3 regions of the Azospirillum sp. INR13 genome follow, and region 3 is predicted to be linked to each of the others. Evidence: predicted binding sites of a transcription regulator. Region 3 holds the regulator's gene; each other region holds the start of a gene.
What was found. Region 3 encodes LexA, which represses DNA repair genes until DNA is damaged. Its sites were predicted from a motif close to ATGTTCTANTTTGGTTC; they were not measured.
Positions count from the first base shown of each region.

Region 1: the regulator LexA is predicted to act here: its motif matches at 4,052-4,068, upstream of F1643_RS02850 (putative DNA modification/repair radical SAM protein).
Region 2: the regulator LexA is predicted to act here: its motif matches at 4,020-4,036, upstream of F1643_RS00935 (ImuA family protein).

Region 1 covers NZ_VUOI01000002.1:262,090-268,971, forward strand. The annotation lists gene F1643_RS24310 (zinc ribbon domain-containing protein) at 1-906, shown strand, start outside; partial or broken gene F1643_RS24315 (hypothetical protein) at 898-990, opposite strand; gene F1643_RS02840 (ribbon-helix-helix protein, CopG family) at 1,032-1,316, opposite strand; gene F1643_RS02845 (UdgX family uracil-DNA binding protein) at 1,369-2,802, opposite strand; gene F1643_RS02850 (putative DNA modification/repair radical SAM protein) at 2,814-4,025, opposite strand; gene F1643_RS02855 (tetratricopeptide repeat protein) at 4,129-6,141, opposite strand; gene F1643_RS02860 (DUF2076 domain-containing protein) at 6,544-6,882, shown strand, end outside.
Region 2 covers NZ_VUOI01000001.1:184,360-191,241, forward strand. The annotation lists gene F1643_RS00905 (methyl-accepting chemotaxis protein) at 1-448, shown strand, start outside; gene F1643_RS00910 (hypothetical protein) at 563-754, shown strand; gene F1643_RS00915 (tyrosine phosphatase family protein) at 896-1,477, opposite strand; gene F1643_RS00920 (hypothetical protein) at 1,603-1,761, opposite strand; gene F1643_RS00925 (DTW domain-containing protein) at 1,828-2,481, opposite strand; gene F1643_RS00930 (hypothetical protein) at 2,914-3,096, shown strand; gene F1643_RS00935 (ImuA family protein) at 3,117-3,995, opposite strand; gene F1643_RS00940 (SH3 domain-containing protein) at 4,131-4,571, opposite strand; gene hemN (oxygen-independent coproporphyrinogen III oxidase) at 4,954-6,381, opposite strand; gene F1643_RS00950 (DUF4112 domain-containing protein) at 6,449-6,882, opposite strand, start outside.
Region 3 covers NZ_VUOI01000044.1:5,035-11,916, reverse strand. The annotation lists gene F1643_RS20170 (GNAT family N-acetyltransferase) at 1-212, shown strand, start outside; gene moaC (cyclic pyranopterin monophosphate synthase MoaC) at 209-709, shown strand; gene glp (gephyrin-like molybdotransferase Glp) at 714-1,943, shown strand; gene lexA (transcriptional repressor LexA) at 2,142-2,864, shown strand; gene F1643_RS20150 (ComEC/Rec2 family competence protein) at 2,987-5,167, opposite strand; partial or broken gene gltX (glutamate--tRNA ligase) at 5,324-6,731, shown strand; gene gltA (citrate synthase) at 6,832-6,882, shown strand, end outside.

The sequences.
Region 1 (6,882 bases), on a different contig from region 3:
GCGCCGAAGGCCGCGTTCATCGCGCTCGACTTCGGCCTGAAAGCGCTGTTCGCCACCAGCGAGGGCGACCTCCTCGGCCGCGGCGTCTACGATGCGCTCATACGCTACGACCAGCGCCTCACTACGTTGGCCCGCCACATCCAGCGCTCTGGCGGTAAGCCGCGCGACAGTGAATGCTACCGCCGCTTGGTCACCACCATCCGCGGGTTCATCAAGGCGGAAGTGAACCGGGTGCTGAACCGGATCATCTCTCTGCGACGGCCAAAACATCTGGTGCTGGAACGCCTGCGCTTTCGCTCCCCGGGGCTTTCGGCCCGGCTGAACCGGATTCTCCAGAACTGCGGGCGCGGCGTGATCATTGCCAAGTTGACCGCTCTGGAGGAGGAGTTGGGCGTCACTTCGGAGGAGGTGAACCCGGCCTATTCGTCGCAGCAGTGCAACTGCTGCGGCTACGTCGATTCTCGCAACCGCACGGAGCAGGCGCGCTTTCGCTGCCGCTGGTGTGGGGCGAGGATGAGCGCCGACGTGAATGCTGGGCGGAACGTGGGGGAGCGACGTTCGTCTCCTGAGACCACGCCCGTTGGGCGCACGAAGAGCGCAGCCCTCGCTGAATTGGTATGCCGATTCAACGAGCGGTGGCCGCGGGCTCGGACCTTGCCTCCGGACCCCGGTCGGAAGGGGCAACGGGGCCTGCCCGCCGACCCGCGATGGACCAACCCGTATTTCCGGGACTGGGCCAGTGCGGCGAGGTTAGCCCTGGGAAGCGCAAGCGACCTGGGGAACTTGCCGACGACACCAGCCCTTGTGGCTGTAGGACTCAACGCAAGAGTGCCCATAGATCGCGTAGGCACGGTGGAAGGTCACCCGCAGACCGGCAGCGAGCTCGTCGCGGGCGGCCCCCGATAAAGGGAAGCGACACAAGGGCTGAAGCGTGGCTTCGATGGCCCGGATGAAACCGGTTGCCACCGTTTTGGAGGACTCTGCCGCCACATGAGCCCAGAGTTCGGCGAGATCGGCTTCCGCCGCCTCGGTCAGGCGGAGCGGGAGCGGGCGGATAATGCTTTTCCCCGTTCGGCGATCCGGTCGGCATCGAAGTCCGTCAGGCGCCCTTCGGCAAGATCGGCCATGCCCCGGTCGATGTCCGCCTTTAGCGACGCGAACTCCTGGCGCTGCAGGGCGCGCTTCACGGCCCAGTCGCGCAGCGCCTCGCGGATGACCTCACTGCTCGACGCATAGTCGCCGCCAGCAACGGCGCCCTTCACGGCTGCCGCCATGGCGGCCGGCAATGTGATGGTCAGACGTTCGATCTCGGCCATGACGACTCCTCATGGAATACTTGATCATACTTGATCATACTTATCGAGACCGTCAACCCACCCCTTCCACCATCTCCCGCGCCCGCCGCAGGTCGGTGACGAAGTCGCGATAGGCCTGCTCCGCCGCCTCCCCGGCCGGCAGGCGCAGCAGGTAGGACGGGTGGACGGTGATGAAGCCGCTCCAATCGCCGAACCCTATCGGGCCGCGCTCCCGCAGGACCGAGACGCTGCGCCCGGTCAGCGCGAGGGCCGCGGTGGCGCCCAGCGTCACCACCAGCCGCGGACGGACGAAGGACAGCTCCTTCATCAGCCACCAGCGGTAATGCTTGACCTCGCCGGCGGTCGGCGACTGGTGCAGGCGGCGCTTGCCGCGGGCGACGAACTTGAAATGCTTCACCGCGTTGGTCAGGTAGGCGGCGCGGCGCTCGATCCCGGCCTCCTCCAGCGCGCGGGTCAGCAGCTGGCCGGCGGGACCGACGAAGGGCCGGCCCTCCAGGTCCTCCTGGTCGCCCGGCTGCTCGCCGACGATGGCGATGGCCGCTCCCTCTGGCCCCTCGCCCAGCACCGCCTGCGTCGCCCCCGGCACTAATGGATCCGCGGCCCGGATGATGCGGTTCAACTCGGCCAGCGTCGCCGGCTCCTGCCGGGCCATGGCGGCGACGGCCTTGTCGGGGTTGCGGCGGCGCGGGGCCGCGGCCTCCGCCTCGATCATCGCCTGGACGCGGGCGGGGGCGGAGCGGATCATGGCCGGAATGGCGGCGGCTTCCGGCAGGTTGGCCCAGTATTTCCGCGGCATCTCCGCCCGCATCGCGGTGGGGTTCACCCGCGCCGGGTTGAAGGTGCTCTCGTAATAGCGCTGCCAGCCCTCGGCGAAGCGGTCGTCGCGGTCGAGCCCCTCCGGCCTCAAAGCCGCTGGTCCGACGGTGAGCGACCGCCGGTCCCAATGCAGCGATCCCACCGGCGTCAGGATCGACCAGACCAGGCTCTCGAACCGCTCGACGAAGAAGGGGGCGGTGGCCTCGACGATGAAATGGTCGGGCTCGAACCACGCGACATAGCGCTCGCCCCCCGGACCTTCGGAGCTGGCCGGATCCCGCACCTCGCGGAAGCGCAGGAAGGCGTGCATCTTGTGCAGGTCGCGCCGCACCGCCTTGTCCAGCAGCGCCAGCCGGTGCACCAGCGGGTCGGCATGGTGGTCGAGCATGTCGCGCTCCCCCCGCAGCACCCGCCGGACCAGCCGGTGGAGCAGGGCGTAGCGTTCCGGATCACGGTGGCAGACCACGCTTTCGATCAGCGCTCCCACCGGGCGCGGCAGCGGAACCGGCGGCGCGTCCGCCGGCAAGGGGGCGGCATCCCCGAACAGCGACGGTGCCTCCCCGCCGCTCCAATCCACCTCATCCGGCTCCACGCCCAGGGCGACCAGCCCGCGCAGCGCACGGCGGAAGCCGTCCAGGTCGGCGCCGCCCTTCAGTTCGACGCGATGCATGATTCAGAACCTCAGAACAGGCTGAGCTGCTTGGGCGGCGCCACCAGCCTTTGCCGCAGGTCGGCGCGATCGGTCAGCCCGCCCGGATGGTGGTCGGCGGCGATCAGGAAGGCGCGCGCCCGCTTCAGCCCCGACGACAGCCGCGCCACATCCTCTAGCCGCAAGGTGGTGTGGCGCCGCGCCTCGACGATCTTGTCGACCGCCCGCGCCCCCAGCCCCGGCACGCGCAACAGCATCTCGCGGTCGGCACTGTTGACGTCGACCGGGAAGCGCTCGCGGTTCTTCAGGGCCCAGGCCAGCTTGGGGTCGATGCCGAGGTCCAGCATCCCGCCCTCGCCCCCGGCGGCGATCTCCTCCACCGTGAAGCCGTAATAGCGCAGCAGCCAGTCGGCCTGGTACAGCCGGTTCTCGCGCTGCAGCGGCGGCGGCTTGGCCGGCAGGGCGGAGCTGGCCTCCGGGATCGGGCTGAAGGCCGAATAATAGACCCGGCGCAGCCCATAGCGGCGATAGAGCGTTTCGCTGGTCTCCAGCACCGACAGGTCGGTGGAGGCATCGGCGCCGACGATCATCTGGGTGCTCTGCCCGGCGGGGGAGAAGCGGCGCTTTTCCTCCTTGGCCTCCAGGATGCGCTCGCCCACCTGCCCCATCACCGCCTTGATCGCGCCGCCGTCCTTCTCCGGCGCGAACTCCTTCAGGCTGCGGTCGGAGGCCAGTTCCAGGTTGATCGACAGCCGGTCGGCCCACAGCCCGGCCTGCTCGATCAGCCAGGGGCTGGCCTCCGGGATCGTCTTCAGGTGGATGTAGCCGGCGAAGCCATGGTCGCGCCGCAGCGTGCGCGCCACCAGCATCAGCTGCTCCATGGTGTAATCGGGCGAGCGGATGATGCCGGAGGACAGGAACAGCCCCTCGATGCAGTTGCGCTTGTAGAAGCCCAGCGTCAGCCGGACCACCTCATCGACGCTGAACCGCGCGCGGCGCACGTTGGAGGAGCGGCGGTTGATGCAGTAGGCGCAGTCGAACAGGCAGTAGTTGGTCAGCAGGATCTTGAGCAGCGAGACGCAGCGCCCGTCCGGCGTATAGGCGTGGCAGATGCCGGCCCCGGTGGTCGAGCCGATGCCGTCCGGCCCGCCCGTCCGCCGCTTGGCGCCCGAGGACGCGCAGGAGGCGTCGTACTTCGCCGCGTCGGCCAGAATCCCGAGCTTTTCGAGCAGCGCGTCATCCACCGTGGAGGCTTCCCTCTCTCTTGAAGATGTTCGCAATATGTTCTTTTGAAAGCAAAAGGCAAGCCGAATGGCGGGGGCAAAATCGCGCCTCCGGCCCGTCCCTTCAGCCCTGCCGAATCGCCTCGCCCAGCTCCCGCAGCACGCCGTCCCAGTCGCCCGGCGCGCCCTGCCGGAACAGCCGGACCGACGGATACCAGACCGTGTCGCGGCGCCCCTGCATCCAGCGCCAGTCGGCGGCGTGGGGAAGCAACGCCCAGGTCGGGTGCCCCAACCCGCCGGCGAGATGGACGGTCGAGTTGTCCACCGACACCACCAGATCCATGGCGGTGATCAGCGCCGCCAGCCCGTCGATGTCGGCCCAGGCATCCAGCCCCGGATCGGCGATGCCGGCGGCGGCGGCCTCCGCGGCGACGTCGCCATATTGCAGGCTGACCAGTTTGACATCCGTCCCGTCCAGTGCCCCGGCCAGCCGGTCGAGCGGGATGGAGCGCAGATGCCCGACCGAGGCGTTCTTGCTGCTCCAGGAAAGCCCGACCAGCCGATATCCATGTCCATGGCCGTCCCCGATCCGCTGCCGCAGTTCCGCCACCCGCCTGGGATCGGCCTTCAGGAAGGGAGGCTGGCGGCCGGCGAAATCCTCCATCCGCCGGCGCATCAGGCGCGGCAGGCTGCCGGCCGGGGTTTGTGCGGCCACATCCGGCGCGGTCAGCCGGCGGCTCAACGGTTCGCTGCGCGCAACCACGGTGACACCGGGCAGGCCGCGGGCAAACAGCGGGGCGAGCCGCGCGTCGCAGTCCAGCACCACCCGCATGCCTTCCCCGGCCAGCTGTGGGATCAGGCTGGCGAACATCACCTCGTCGCCCAGCCCCTGTTCGCCCCACACCAGCAGGCTGCCGTCGCCCCGCCCGCCATCGGCCAAGGGCTGCCCGTCCCAAAACGGCTGGGGAAATCCGACCCGCGGGAACCGGCCGGAGGCCACGGCCCAACCCTGTTCATACTCGTCCCACCCCTCCGCCAGCCGGCCGAGCGTCAGCAGGGCGATGGAGCGGTTGAAGCGGGCCTGAGCGTGGTTGGCCGGGTCGGCCTGCATCGCCTGGTCGTAGGCGTCCAGCGCGTTCCCGGCATCTCCCCGCGCCATCAGGGCGGAGCCCAGCGTGTTCCAGCCCGTGGCGAAGCCGGCGTCCGCCGCGACCGCGGCCCGCGCGTCCTGCTCCGCCCGCTCCAGCCTTCCCAGCTTCAGCCAGCCGTCGGCGCGGTTGTTCAGCAGCACGGGATTTCCCGGCAGCAGGACCAGCCCGCGGCCATAGCCGGCCACCGACTCCGCAAGGGAGTCCCCCTGCCGGCCCACGCCCTTCAGTCGGTTGGCAAGCTCGTTCCACAGGACGGGGTCGTCGGGCGCGAGCGTCACGGCGATGCGTGCGGCCTCCGCCGCCCGCTCCGGCAGCCCCTCCCCCGCCAGCAGCGTGGCCAGGGTGGTGAACGGCCAGGCATCCGACAGGTTTCCCAGGGCGATCATGCCGCGACGGTGGATGGCCAGGGCGGCACCATTTCGCCCCGCCCCCTGCTCCATGGCGGCAAGCCGCAGCAGCGCCTTGGGGGACGCCGGCTCCAGCATCAGCACCGTGCGGAAGCCGTCCCGCGCCCTCGAAACCTGCCCCTGCGCCTCGCACAGCAGCGCACGGTTCAGGTGGAGGTCGGCATGGAGCGGCGCCGCCGTCAGCAGTGCCTCATACTGCTCCTCGGCCTCGGCCAGCCGTCCCAGATCCTGGAGCAATCCCGCCAGTTGGAAGCGTGTCCCCGCCTCGTCCGGCCGCAGGGTGACGGCATGGGCGTAATGCCGGGCGGCCCGGTCGGGCCGGTTCAGCGCGGCCTGGATCCGCGCCAGATTGACATGGAAATCGGCGACGTCGGGAGTGACGGCGATGGCCTGCGCGATCCGGCCTGCGGCGTCCTCCGGCCGGCCGGTCAGCGCTGCCAGGATGCCCCATAGGTGAAGCGCATGGGGATGGCCGGGGGCGGCATCGAGGATGCGGCGATACAGGATATCGGCTTCGCCGAAGCGCCCGGCCTCCTGATGATCCAGCGCTGCGATCAGCGCTTCCTGCAATGTTGCCATAGCCTCTTATAGGATGGGGGAAATCGCCGGTCCAGGCCCCGTCCAGGCCCGGCCCCCTTGGGGCGCAAATTGTGCGGGTGCCGTCTTGACAGGAAAGCGGGACGGGGCCACGTGCTCATCACCTGGATCCGGGCCCCTCTGGCGACTTAGACGTGGTCGCGATGTCGGATCTCTTCACCTGCTTTTGCGCCGACGGGCGTGACCGCACTTGGAGGGACTGATGTCCTCACCCCTTGGAGCATCGCCGAGATGCCGCCCCCGGCTTCCGGCCCTTCCCGCTCCCGCCGCTTCCCCGACGCGCGCTGCCCCTCCGGCGCGCGGCCGCACCCTTGCGCCGCTTCGGGCAGTCGGCGCCGGCAGCGGAACCTTTCTTTCAACCTCTTCATGAAGACGAGCATCGCCATGGACCACACCGAACGCCAGATCATCGACGACTTGTTCGCCAAGCTGCATCAGGCCGAGGCGCAATCCGGCCCGCGCGATCCCGAGGCCGAGGCGCTGATCCGCGAACGGATCGCCCGCCAGCCGGCCGCCCCCTATCTGATGGCGCAGGCCATCGTGATGATGGAGCAGGCGCTCGCCGCCTCCCAGGGCCGCAACGAGGAGCTGGAGCGTCAGCTGCGCGAGCGTCCCGCCCCTGCCGCCGCCCCGGCCCAGTCCGGCGGTGGCGGTCTGTTCGGCAGCCTGTTCGGCGGCGCCAGCCGTCCCGCTCCGCAGCCGTCATATCCGGCGGCGGCCCCG
Region 2 (6,882 bases), on a different contig from region 3:
CGAGCAGGCGACCGCGCTGGACGAGATCAACTCGACCGTCGCCAACATGGACGAGATGACGCAGAAGAACGCCGCCCTGGTGGAGGAGACCACCGCCGCCGCCCAGGCGATGAGCGGTCAGGCCGGCGACCTGAAGGCGCTGGTCGGCTTCTTCAAGTTCGATCAGGCCGTCGGTTCCGGCTATGCCGCGGCACCCCACGCCATGACCGGCGCCTACTCCGCCCCGACCACCCGCCGCACCCCGGCCCAGCCCCCCACCCAGGCCTCGGCCCGCGGTACGGCCGCCAAACCGGCGGCGAAGCCTGCCGCCCGCGGCGCCGGCACCGCCCACGGCAATGTTTCGGCCAAGCCCGCCGCCCGCACCGACGCCCCGGCGCGCGGCACGGCGACGGCGGTCCCGGTGCTGAAGCACAGCGTCAGCGACGACGACGACTGGAAGGAATTCTGAGCGGAGAAGATCAGCCGGCCTTTGCGCTAAAAGCCTGGATTAACGAATCGGTGGGGATTGCGTGCTGCAATTCCCGCCGATTTCTTTTTTGCGCTTTCGTCCTTGGAGGACTCCATGTCCCGCCGCCCCCTCAGGCACCGCCTTCTCCCCCTCGCCGCCCTGCTGCTGCTCGGCGGTCCGCTGGCCGGCTGCGGTGCCGTCACCGGCGTGGCCGGCGGCGCCGTAAGCCTCGCCGACACCGCCGTGGACGTCATCGGCACGGTGGCCGAGACGTCGGTCGACGTGGTGACCGCGCCGCTGCGGTAAAGGGCTGTGGGTTTTCAGGCGGTACTTTTCCATCGTCATCCCCGCGAAGGCGGGGATCCAGGCTTACCCATTGGTTTTCACTGGGAAAACTGGATTCCCGCCTTCGCGGGAATGACGGCCGAGAGAGTTCCCACGCTCTTCTCAGTCGATCAAATCCTCGACCTCGCGGATGCGGCCGTTGTCGATCATGAACTGGACCAGTTCGGGGCGCTGCTTGCCCAGCGTGAAATGGCGCTGGCGCACGGCGGCGACCAGTTCGCCCCGGCGGCCGAGGATGTCGTCGGCGAATTCGGTCATGCGCAGGTTGGGCCAGGTCTGGGCGCGGATGGCGACCACGGCGGCGACCGCGTCGGCGGCCGGGCGGTCGGGCTGGGCCTGGGCCAGGATCATGGTCAGGGCGGCGGTGGAACGCGACACGCCGGCATGGCAATGGACCAGCAGGTGCCGGCAGTCCACCGGATCGGCCAGCAGGTCGCGGCCGAAGGCCAGGATGCGTTCGACGTCCGCGCGTTCCGGCGCGATCTGGCCGCGGGTCGGCTCGATGATGTCATGGAAGCGCAGTTCCAGCCGCTCATGCTCGCCGTAATCGCCGAAGTCGCTCGGCTCGGTCATCTCGGGATCGAGGATGGACAGCACATGGCTGACCTTGCCGCCGCCGAAATTGCAAAGCTCGCGGAGACCGCAGACGGTCAGGCCGAAGGGAACGAAATCGCTGGCCATCATTCTCTCGTTCGATTGCGGATAAGGGGGAAAGCGCGGGGCCGGGGGCCGCATTTGGCACCCCGCGCCGCGCCCCCGTCAACCCGGCAACCGTTCGTATGCGGGCCACTTCGCCCGGATAAGGCCGATCAGAACACGTTGAACAGGTACAGCAGGATGATGATCGGGATCGGAATGCCGACCAGCCACAGCAGGATGCCTCGCATGGCGCGTCTCCTTCCTTCGCTCTGATGGATGTCTTGGCCGGTGCTCTTGGCCGGTGCGGTCCCGGCCGTCTCATCCATCATCAACAGCCCAGGTGCCGGTTCGTTGCAGCGGCGCGACCGACTGATAAGGAGATGCGCCGAAGGAGATCAGTCCTCCCCGCCTCCATCAGCGCCATCCGCCTCGCCGCCATCCGCAGCGCCGCCGGCATCGTCGCGCGGGGGCTGCGCGGCAGGGCGCGGGCGGGGCTGGCGCAGCTTCTTCAGCAGCAGGGAGAAGGGCTTCAGCGCGGTGTCGAGGATCGCCTGATCGCCCTCCAGCCGCGACAGCAGGAAGGCGCCGGCCTCCAGGGTGGAGACGCTGTCGCGCCGCGGCTCCTTGCGCGCCTGCCCGTAGAGCGAGCGGAACTGCGGGTTCAGCACGATGCGGCGGCATTTCAGCAGCCAGGCATTGCGCCACCACAGGGTCTTGGCCTGGCTCCAGGTGCCGTCCAGGACGATGACGCCCTCCAGGTCCTCCAGGATCTCGGCGCTGTCGCGGAGCGGCTGGCCGTTCTTGTCGACCACCGCCACCTCGGCCCGCGGGGCGCCGCCCTCCTGCACCGGGCCGAGATACAGCACGCCCCAGCGCTTGGGATCGACCTCGCGCCCCAGGATGCGCTTCAGCCCCGGCCAGCTCAGCCCGACCTTCACCATCGAATTGGCGAACTGCAGATGGGCGATCTGGGCGGTGCCGAGATTCTCCCGCTTCTCCTGCGGGTGCTGCAGGATCAGCAGGAACACGCCGTTGTCGATCGGCTGCACTGCCTCGCAAATGCACAGGTGATTAGGTTTTAGGCAGTTGGGGCAAGACTCGGGGGCGGGGGCGCTGTGCATGGGAGGTACGCATTCCTTGAAGAGGATTGGCCGCGAATATGGGTTGGAATGGCGCGGAAGGGAACACATCTCACTCGCAGAGCGGCGGCTGCCAACCGAACGGTGACCGCCGCCACGGCATGTACGACAGATCCCCCCGACCACACCCCGTGTCATACCGGTTCATCTGGGTTCAAAGTGGCTTCGTATAAACCGTTTGTAGAGACTTATTCGTGTGTCATGGACCTCGTGTGACGCGCTTAACAGCTGGCCTGGAACTTGCGTAATTAGTATCCAGGCAAACAGGACGACGGGTGGGCCAGGACCGGCCTTTGTCAGGCTGATCCACGGTGCCATCCGGCGCTCAGAAGGAGACCTGCCATGCTGCCCGCCCACCTTGCCGACCGCCTGCTGAAGCAGCGCCGCGATGCCGACACGGCGGAATTCGCCCGCCAGCTGCCGCTCTATGCGCCGCTGGACGCTGACGATCCCCGCTGGATGACCGAGCCGGACGACTCGGAGCAGGCCGCCCGCCGCGAGCCCGATTGGGCGACCGACTACTGAGCGGCACCTCCTGACGGCACTCACCGGCCGGCGGCAGCCGGGCGGTGACCCGACGGGCCGCTTTCCCGGCTTGACTGTCGGGTGTCGGACATCTGCCACCGGTTTCCGACCCTGGGATCTCCGATGTCGGGATCTCCGGCATCGCGCCAACCCTCCTCCTCCCGGACGAGGGTCCAGCGGCCCGGACGTCCGCCGCGGCAACGTTCCAGCGCGACGGACCAGCGCGGCGCCCCCAATCCTGGCAGGCCTCCGGCCGGGCGCGGGGCCCTATCCTCCTCCTCATCCGAACTGGGTGCCGCATCCAGCCGCCAGCGCGTCACCGCGGCGCTGAGCCCTTCCGGCCTTCCGCCTCTGCGGCCCGGCATGCCTGCGCCGAGATCCAGCAGGAAACCGGTCACCCCCGACGACTCGGCGGCCAGCTGCAGCCGCCGGCTGGCGGTGAGGTCCAGCCCCTCCAACTCGCCCAGCACCGCCGACAGGGCGGAACAGCGCAGCGCCTCCTCCATCGCCCACAGCGCGTCGACCGCCCGCACCGCCCGCACCGCCACCAGCCGGTCCGGTGTCAGCCCATAGGCCGCCAGACCCGGCGCATGGAGGTCGCGTCCCCGCAGGATCCACAATGCCGGAGCCTTCGGCGTCGCCAGCCGGCCCAGCAGAGTGGCGGCGAAGCCGGTGCCCGCACCCGGATCCTCCGCCGTCACCGCATGCAGGCAGCCCAGCGGCAGGCCGCCGTCGGGCAGATGCGCGTCGATGGCCTCCACCCCGAACGGCAGGGTCCGCCCTCCTTCACCGCCCGCCCCCTCGATCCGCCGGATGCGCGCGCGCAGGTCGGCCAGCACGCCGGCACGGTCGCGCGGCGCAGACTCAGCGGGCACGGAAGGGGACGGCAGGCTGGACATGACTCGGCTCCGCTCGACAGGCATATGTTCCTGATATGTTCTATCACGAAGCCTTGTCGAGGGGGAGTCTGCGACTCCTGTCTTGTGATGGGATAGGATCCTGGGACCGGATGTGCCGGGACCAGAGCGCCCGGGTCAGTTGGCGATGGGCGTGGCGCCGATCTTGCCGCGCGGTGCCGCCTTGATGGTCGGGCCGGCATTGTCGACGGGCTTTTCCAGGGTGGTTGAGGTGCCGCGGCTGCCGCGCGGCGTGTTGCCCTTCAGGCTGAGCAGGTGCAGCCGGACATAGGCGGTGGAGCCGCCGGCCTTCACCGCGACCCAATCGCTGTTGCGCACCCGGCCCAGCGTGCTGACCGCCTGCCCGGCGCCCAGCGTGGCGACGACGCCCGACCCGGCGGCGGGCTTTGCATAGACCGGTGTCGGTCTGTCCACCTGCCATTCCCCATACATCGGCTCCAGCCCGGCCCCGCTGTCGGGCGCGGTGCGCACGGTCGGGGGGTTGGGGATGCGCTGGTACGGCATGCAGCCGGGAACCGTCAGCGTGACCAGGGCCACCATCAGCGGAAGGGTACGCACGCGCCGGATCATCGCTCACCTTGAACGGGGCAGAGTGAAGGCAGGAAGGCCATCGGCCTTCGGCGCGACCCATACAGGAGGCGGGGCTTCCTTCGCTACCGCAGCGCAACCGGGATCGCCATGCGCTTTTTGGGGCGGCCGGACCCGGAGCCCGACCCGAAGCCGGAGCGCAGGAGTTCACCCCCGGCCTGCGTATCTCGACAATCGGGCACAGCTCCGACACCGGCCGGACAGCCATGTCGCAGAGCGAACTTCGATACAGGGCATCGACGAGGTTGCCGCGTAGACGTGTGGGTTCGGATGCGCGGCACGGGAAAAGGCGGTCGGCGGGTGGCGCCGGCCGCCTTTTCTTTTGAAGAGCGCCCGTCAGAGCGCCCGGCCCTCAAACCGCCCGGCTGTGCCGGCCGGCGCCCTTGGACAGGTGGGTGTCGAAGCGGGCGGCGACGATGCGCATCAGGGGGCGGGCGCTCTCCGGCACATGGACGCGCCGTCCCTCAACCACCGCGACGCCATCGGCGATCAGATCGGCCATGCCCTCCAGTTCGGCGTCGAAGGCGGACTCGTCCAGGCCGTGGCTGCTGGCAATGGCGGCGGTGTCGACCGACAGGTCGCACATCAGCCGCATGATCAGGTCGCGCCGTACCTTGTCGTCCTGCGTCAGCGCAATGCCCTTGCCGGTGGGCAGGCGGCCTTCCTCGACGGCGGCGGCATAGTGGTCGAAGGGCACGGCGTTCTGCACATAGCCCTGCGGCAGCGCGCCGATGGAAGAGGAGCCGAAGCCCAGCAGGACCTCGGCGTCGTCGGTGGTGTAGCCCTGGAAGTTGCGGCCCAGCCGCCCTTCCTCCTGCTGCACCGCCAGCTCGTCGCCGGGACGGGCGAAATGGTCCAGACCGATGGCGCTGTAGCCGGCGGCGGCCAGCGTGTCGCCGATGGCGGCGAACTGCTCCCACCGGCCGAGCGAGCCGGCCAGCACGGATTCGTCGATCTTCTTCTGGTGGGTCTTCATCCACGGCACATGGGCGTAGCCGAAGACCGACAGCCGGTCGGGCGCCATCTCCAGCGCGATCTCGGCGGAGCGGGTGACGCTCTCCACCGATTGGTGCGGCAGGCCGTACATCAGGTCGAGGTTGACGCTGGCGATACCGGCCTCCTTCAGCCAGGCCAGCGCCTGTTCGGTCACGGCGCGCGGTTGGACGCGGTTGATCGCCTGCTGCACCGTCTCGTCGAAATCCTGCACGCCCAGCGAGGCGCGGTTGACCCCGGCGCGGCCAAGCGCCGCCGCCATCTCCGCCGTCAGGGTGCGGGGGTCGATCTCCACCGCCAGCTCGGCATCGGCGGCGACGTCGAAGCGGGTGCGCAACAGCGCGATCATCGCCTCGAAATCGTCGGGCGCCATCATGGTCGGGGTGCCGCCGCCGAAATGGATGTGGCGCACCGCCAGCCGGCCGGGAATTCGGTCGGCCACCATGGCGATCTCGCGCCGCATATGGCCGAGATACTCGGCGATCGGCTCATAGCGCGCGACGATCTTGGTGTGGCAGCCGCAGTACCAGCACATCTTCTGGCAGAAGGGCACATGCAGGTAGAGCGACCCGGAGCGCGCGGGATCGATCGCCTCCAGCCAGCCGCCATAGACCTCGCCGTTCACCTCGGGCGTGAAGTGCGGTGCGGTCGGGTAGCTGGTGTAGCGCGGCACCCGCAGCCCGTCATACTTGGCGAGCAGCGCGGCATCCACTCCGTGGGCGACACCATGGGAATGGGACGGATTGGCGGGGGCCGGCTGTACGGCCAGGGCGGTGATGGCGTTCATGAGCGACAGAGTGCCGCAGCCACCCCACCCCCGCCTTGATCCACGTCAAGACCGCAGGGGCCGTCCTTCAGCGCTTCGCTGCCGCGGCGGCCAGACGCTGCTCCAGATGCTCGTGCAGCAGGTTCAGGTTGGCCCGGTTGGCCTTGAAGGCGATGTCGAACACGGTCCCCACCACCGGGATCGACCCGGCCGCCCAGTCCAGCGCGACGTTGAAGGCCATGCGGGCCAGCAGCGACTTGGGCAGGTCGAAGCGGGCCGCTTCCATGATGATGTAGGCCGAGACCACGGCGGTCGCGGTATCCCCCGCCACCGGCACGATGCTGGCGATTCCGTCCAGCCCGATGGGGATGCGGGTGAAGGGAATGCGCCAGCGGCTGTCCATCAGACGGGACAGGCGGCGAAGCCGCTCCAGCCGCTGGAAATCGATGGGGACGCTGCTGCCGGAACCGCCCGGCGGGAGGTCTTCGGCAAGGTTGCGCCGGCGTGTGCGGATGGCGTCGA
Region 3 (6,882 bases):
ACCGCATCGGCGAACGGCTGCTTGCCCGGCTGGAGGAGCAGGCGCGGGCGGAGGGGCTGACCGCCCTGCTGTTGGAATCCGGCATCCATCAGCCCGAGGCGCTGGGGCTCTACCGCAAGGCCGGCTTCTCCGACCGCGGCCCCTACGCCTGCTACGAAGAGAACGGCGTCAGCGTCTTCATGGAGAAACCCTTGCGGGAGACCGTCGCATGAGCGGCTTCACCCATTTCGACGCCGAGGGCAAGGCGGTGATGGTCGATGTCTCCGACAAGGCGGACACCGAACGCACCGCCACCGCCGCGGCCACCGTGCTGATGCAGCCGGAAACCCTGGCGCTCATCATGCAGGGCGGGGTGAAGAAGGGCGACGTGCTGTCGGTCGCCCGGCTGGCCGGCATCATGGGGGCCAAGCGCACGCCGGACCTGATTCCGCTGTGCCATCCGCTGATGCTGACCTCCGTCAAGGTCGACCTCTCCTGCGACCCGGCCCGCAACGCGGTGGACGTCACCGCCACCTGCAAGCTGAAGGGCCAGACCGGCGTGGAGATGGAGGCGCTGACCGCCGTCACCATCGCGGCCCTGACCGTCTACGACATGTGCAAGGCGGTGGACCGCGGCATGACCATCACGGACGTTCGCCTGCTGCACAAGGCTGGCGGCAAGAGCGGCGAATGGGGCACTGCCGCAACCGCGCCATCGGCCGGAGCCTGACGCCATGATCTCCGTCGCAGAGGCGCGCGCCCGCATCCTGTCGGCCTTCGCCCCTCTGCCGGCGGAGGTGGTCGCCCTGCCCGACGCGCTCGGCCGCGTGCTTGCCGAACCGGTGGTCGCCCGGCTGACCCAGCCCCCCTTCCACGCCGCCGCCATGGATGGCTGGGCAGTCCGCTCCGCCGACATCGCCGCAGCCACGGCGGAAACCCCCGTCAGCCTGCGCCGCATCGGCGAATCCTCCGCCGGCCATGCCTTTGCCGGCTGCGTCGGTCCCGGCGAAGCGGTGCGCATCTTCACCGGTGCCCCCCTGCCCGATGGCGCCGACGCCGTGGTGATGCAGGAGGATTGCAGCGCCGACGACGCGACGGTTCGGATCGGCCGGGCCGTAGCCGCCGGACGGTTCGTCCGTCAGGCCGGCTTCGACTTCACTCTTGGTGAGGAACTTCTGCCGAAGGGCCGCCGTTTGACCGCCCGCGACATCGCGCTGGCCGCCGGTGGGAATGTACCTTGGCTTTCGGTCCACCGCCGGCCGCGCATCGCCATCCTCGCCACCGGGGACGAGATCGCCCTGCCCGGCGATCCGCTGGGGCCGAGCCAGATCGTCAGCACCAACGCGCTCGGCCTCTGCGCGCTCGTCGCCGCCCAGGGCGGGCTCGCCCACAATCTGGGCGTCGCCAAGGACACGGCCGACAGCGTCGCCGCCATGGCGAAGGGCGCCGCCGGCTGCGACCTGCTGGTCACCACCGGCGGTGCCGCCCATGGCGACTACGACCTGGTGCGCGACGTGCTGGCCGACCGAGGGGTGGCGCTGGAGGTTCAGACGGTGGCGATGCGGCCGGGCAAGGCACTGATGTTCGGCCGCGCCGGCGGGGTGCCGCTGCTGGGTCTGCCCGGCAATCCGGTGTCCACCGGCGTCACCGCCGTCCTGTTCCTGCGCCCGGTTCTGCGCGTGCTGCAGGGATTGCCGCCCGAAGACGACCGGCCGCCGCTGCGCGCCCGTCTGACCACCGCGCTGAAGGCGAACGACCGGCGCGAGGAGTACCTGCGCGCCACCCTGGCTGCCGGCCCCGATGGGGTCCTGACCGTCACGCCCTTCGCCCGGCAGGACAGCGCCATCACCTCGCTCTATGCCCAGGCCGATTGCCTCATCCCGCGCCGGCCCGACGCCGACCCGGAGCCGGCCGGCGCCATGGTGACCGTGCTTCCCCTGGCCGATGGAGCGCTCAGCATCTAGACTTGAGCACAGCGTTTGGACGGCGGATTGAACAGTTGAACATCACCCGGAAAACTGTTTCACGGCGTTCCGAATGTTCCACACAAGTTCTAAAAGAAGCCGATGGAGGGCTTGACGCGCGGCAGGAACCAAACTAGAACATGGAGCAACGTTTAGTTTTTGTTCCATCTTCAGTCTGGCGACGGCCGGGAGGCATCCATGCTCACGCGCAAGCAGCACGAATTGCTGCTGTTCATCCACGAACGGCTCGGCCAGGGCGGAGTCTCGCCGTCGTTCGACGAGATGAAGGACGCCCTGGGGCTGAAGTCCAAGTCGGGCATCCACCGTCTCATCACCGGTCTCGAGGAACGCGGCTTCATCCGCCGCCTGCCCCACCGCGCCCGCGCGCTGGAGGTTCTCCGCCTGCCCGAAGGGCTGGACGCCGCCCGTTCCCGCACCGCACCCAAGCCGAAATTCCAACCCAACGTCATCAAGGGCGACTTCGCCTTCGCCGGCCGCGACACCGCTCCGCCCGCCCCCACCCCGGCCGCCGCGAACGAGACGGTGCAGCTCCCGCTCTATGGCCGCATCGCTGCCGGCACGCCGATCGAAGCGTTGCGCGACAACAGCGCCTTCGTCGACATCCCCGCCTCGATGTTGACCGCCGGCGACCATTACGCGCTGGAGGTCTCCGGCGATTCGATGGTGGAGGCCGGCATCCTCGATCACGACACCATCATCATCCAGCGCTGCGATGCGGCGGAGAACGGCACCATCGTCGTGGCCCTGGTCGACGAGGGCGAAGTGACGCTGAAGCGCCTGCGCCGCAAGGGCAACACCATCGCCCTGGAGCCCGCCAACGCCGCCTATGAAACCCGCATCTTCGGCGCCGACCGCATCCGCGTGCAGGGCAAGCTGGTCGGTCTGGTCCGCAAGTACTGAGTCCCTGTTGCCCGCTCCCCGCCCCTCCCCCGCCCTCGGCCGGCCAAAGGCCCGTCCGATCCGCGGGAGAGGGCGTGAGCGGCAGAGCAGCGGAGTTCCCTCTCCCGCCCAGCGGGGGAGGGTTAGGGAGGGGGTGGTGTAGCTTCCCTCATCCTCCCCCCAGTCCAAGGCCGCTCCCCCCTGATCCCCCGCACCGTCTCCACCTCTATCTTCTCCGCCGTCATCCACAGCGCATGCGCCCCCTCGTGCCGCAGCGCCCAGCGGTCGATCACGACCCCGGCCCGGCATCCCCGCGCCACTGCCGCCGTCACCACCGCATCGGCCGCCCCGCAATCCTCGTCCAGCGCATCCGGCAGTCGCGGGAGGGCGACAGTCCTCCCCTTGACCCGGTACAGACACCCCAGCGCATCGCAGCTCAGCGACCGCTCCCCCTCGCTCCATCCCCCTGCAGCAGGCCACGGATCGACAGCCGATCGCTCGCCATCGCGCTCCCGCCATGTCTCGATCACCCGGCCCCCAGTCTTGCCCGAAGCGCTGATGCGACCGTCCGGCATCCGCACCGCCATCACCGTCCCGTCCCCCGCGACCAGCACGTCCGGCCGCGTGACCAGTGCCGGCGAAGCCAGCCCTGCCAGAACCGGCAGCAGCCCCAGCCAGCGCCACCGCCGGGTCCAGACGCACAGCCAGATGCCGCCCAGCACCAGCGCTGCGAACCCCTCCACCGGCATCGCCGGCATGGTCAGGGAGGCCCCGGGAAGACGGCCGAAGAACTCCGCGGTCCAGATCACCGCCCGATCGCCCCAGTTCATCGCGATCAGCGCCGGCGCCTCCAGCCTGAAGGGCATCAGGGCGTAGGCGATCAAGCTCCACGGCATGACCCAGAAGGATGTGATCGGAATGGCGATCAGGTTGGACAGCACGCCATAGAAGGCGATCTGCTGGAAGTGGAAGAGTGCGAACGGCAGTGTCGCCAGCGTCGCCACCACACTGGTCAGCAGAATGCCGCCGACATAGAGCAGGCCGCGCAGAAACCACCCCGCCTCGCTGCGCCATTCCGCCAGCCGCGGACTGCCGCGCTCGAAGGCGGCGATCAGCGCCACCACCGCCGCGAAGGACATCTGGAAACTGGGGCCTAGCATCCCCTCCGGATCCATGGCGATGGTCACCAGCCCGGCAAAGGCGACCAGCCGCATGCTCAGAGGGTGACGGTCCAGCATGATCGCCCCCATCACCATGCCGGTCATCAGCACCGACCGCACCGTCGGCAGCGGTGCACCGACCAGAAGCGTATAGGCGAGCGCCGACAGGATGCCGAACAGCGCCGCGATCTTCTTGATCGGCCAGCGCAGGGCGACATAGGGCACCAGCGCGAGCAAGGCCCTGACGACATAGAACAGGATGCCGGCGGCGATGCCCACATGCAGGCCGGAAATCGACAGCAGGTGCGCCAGCCCGCTGTTGCGGAAATCCTCCAGTGTCCCGTCCGGGATGCCGAACTGTTCCCCGTTCAGCAGTGCCGTGGTGACGCTCGCCTCAACGGGATCGGCAATGGCCGAAGCTACCCGTTCTGCGATCGCACCGCGCGCCTGCTCGAACGCCACCGTCACCACGCGCCAGCCCGTGACCGGTGGCGCCTCCACCACCTCCGCCGCACCGGTGGCGTAGCCGGTGCCGCCCAGCCCCATGAACCAGGCCCGCCGCTGAAAGTCGAAGGCCCCCGGCTCGGCCGGCGCCTGGGGCGGCAGCAACGTGGCGCGCAGGCTGATCACCGATCCGGGTTCCGGCGCGGCATGGCGATCCGACAGGCGGATGCGCAGCGCGACCGGTGTCCGTTCAGGCGGCAACCGGCTGACAACCGGGCCCCGCAGAGTGACGCGGACGGCACCCGGCCGCCGCTCCACCGCCATCACGCGGCCGGTGACGGTGGCCCCGGTGATGACGCGGGTCAGCACCGGCGCCGCCACCCGTGCGCTATGCTCCTGCGCCACCAGGAACCCGGCCGCGACCATCAGCAGCGCCGTTGCCGCACCGAACAGCGCGAACCAGCGCCGCAGGACCAGAAGCAGCGCAACGCCACCTCCACAGGCCGCCGGTCCGATCCACCAGTCCGGCTCCCGCATCAGGCCGAAATACAGCGACACTCCGGTTCCGAAGGCGACGGGAAGCCACAGGACCCACCTGTCCCCCTCCGCCGCCGCCAAGGCCGCGAGTCGTCTTCCGACGTGGAGCCACGGGCGCCGCCACCGCCCACCGGATGCTGCGGGACCATCCGCCTCCTCGTCCGGCCAGCCGGCGACAGTCACCGACGACGGCTTCCCGGCGCAGGGATGCCGCCCGCGTACCCCTTAACGACCGTCCATGCGTGCATCGCATTGCCTCCCAACCCGGTGGCTGTGTTAAACCACGGTGTCGAACCACCGGCGCATCATACCAGCGCCGAACCGGAAATTGAGAGACCGATGACCGTCGTCACCCGCTTCGCTCCGTCGCCGACCGGCTTTCTGCACATCGGCGGTGGCCGCACCGCCCTGTTCAACTGGCTGTACGCCCGCAACACCGGCGGCAAGTTCCTGCTGCGGATCGAAGACACCGACCGGCAACGTTCGACCCAGGCGGCGGTCGACGCCATCCTGGACGGGCTGCAATGGCTGGGCCTGGATTGGGACGGCGACGCGGTCAGCCAGTTCGAACGCAAGGACCGCCACGCCGAGGTGGCACACCAGATGCTGGCTGCCGGCAAGGCCTACCGCTGCTACTGCAGCCCGGAAGAGCTGGAGGAGATGCGCGCCGCCCAGAAGGCCGCCGGGCAGCCGATGCGCTATGACGGCCGCTGGCGCGACCGCCCCGAATCCGACGCGCCTCCCGGCGTCGCTCCGGTGATCCGCCTGAAGGCGCCGCAGGAAGGCCAGACGGTCCTGAACGACCTCGTCCAGGGCGAGGTCACGGTCCAGAACGCCCAGCTGGACGACCTGATCCTGCTGCGCGCCGACGGCACGCCGACCTATCTGCTGGCGGTGGTGGTGGACGACCACGATATGGACGTGACCCACGTCATCCGCGGTGACGACCATCTGACCAACACCTTCAGGCAGATCCAGATCTTCCACGCCATGGGCTGGGATCTGCCGCGCTTCGGCCATATCCCGCTGATCCACGGGCCGGACGGCGCCAAGCTGTCCAAGCGTCACGGCGCGCTGGGCGTCGATGCCTACCGCGACATGGGCTATCTGCCGGAGGCGGTGCGCAACTACCTGCTGCGGCTCGGCTGGTCGCATGGCGACGACGAGATCATCTCGACCGAACAGGCGATCGAGTGGTTCAACCTGGAGAGCATCGGCCGCTCGCCCTCGCGCTTCGACTTCGCGAAGCTGGAGAACCTCAACGCCCACTATATGCGTCTGGCCGACGATACCCGGCTTCTCGGGCTGATCGCCCCGCGGCTGGAGGCCGACCTCGGCCGCAGGCCTGACCGACGCGGATCGCTACCTTCTGACGCGGGCGATGAACGGCCTGAAGCAGCGGGCCCGCACCGTCGTCGACCTGGCGCAGAGCGCCCGCTTCTATGTCGCAGCGCAGCCGCTCGGCTATGACGAAAAAGCAACCGCGCTGCTGGACGAAAAGGGCCGCGGCCTGTTGAAGGAACTGGCCGAAGCCTTTGCCGGCGAACCGGATTTCACCGCCACGGCGCTGGAGGCGCAGGTCCGTGCCTTCGCCGAGGCACGGGGCGAAAAGCTGGGCAAGGTGGCCCAGCCGCTGCGTGCCGCGCTGACCGGTTCGACGGTGTCGCCGCCGATCTTCGAGGTGGCCGAACTGCTGGGCCGGGAAGCGACGCTTTCTCGCATCCGCGACGCAGCGGGTGCAGCATAAAGGTCATTTCCGTGCGTTGCCATCAGGCTGCCATGGAACTATGCTGCGCCGACGAAAAAAGGGCGTTAAGCCCGACCCTCAACGATAAGGACGTGCCGAGATGACCCAGACCGAGGACGGCAAGGACACCGTTACCCTCATCGACAATAAG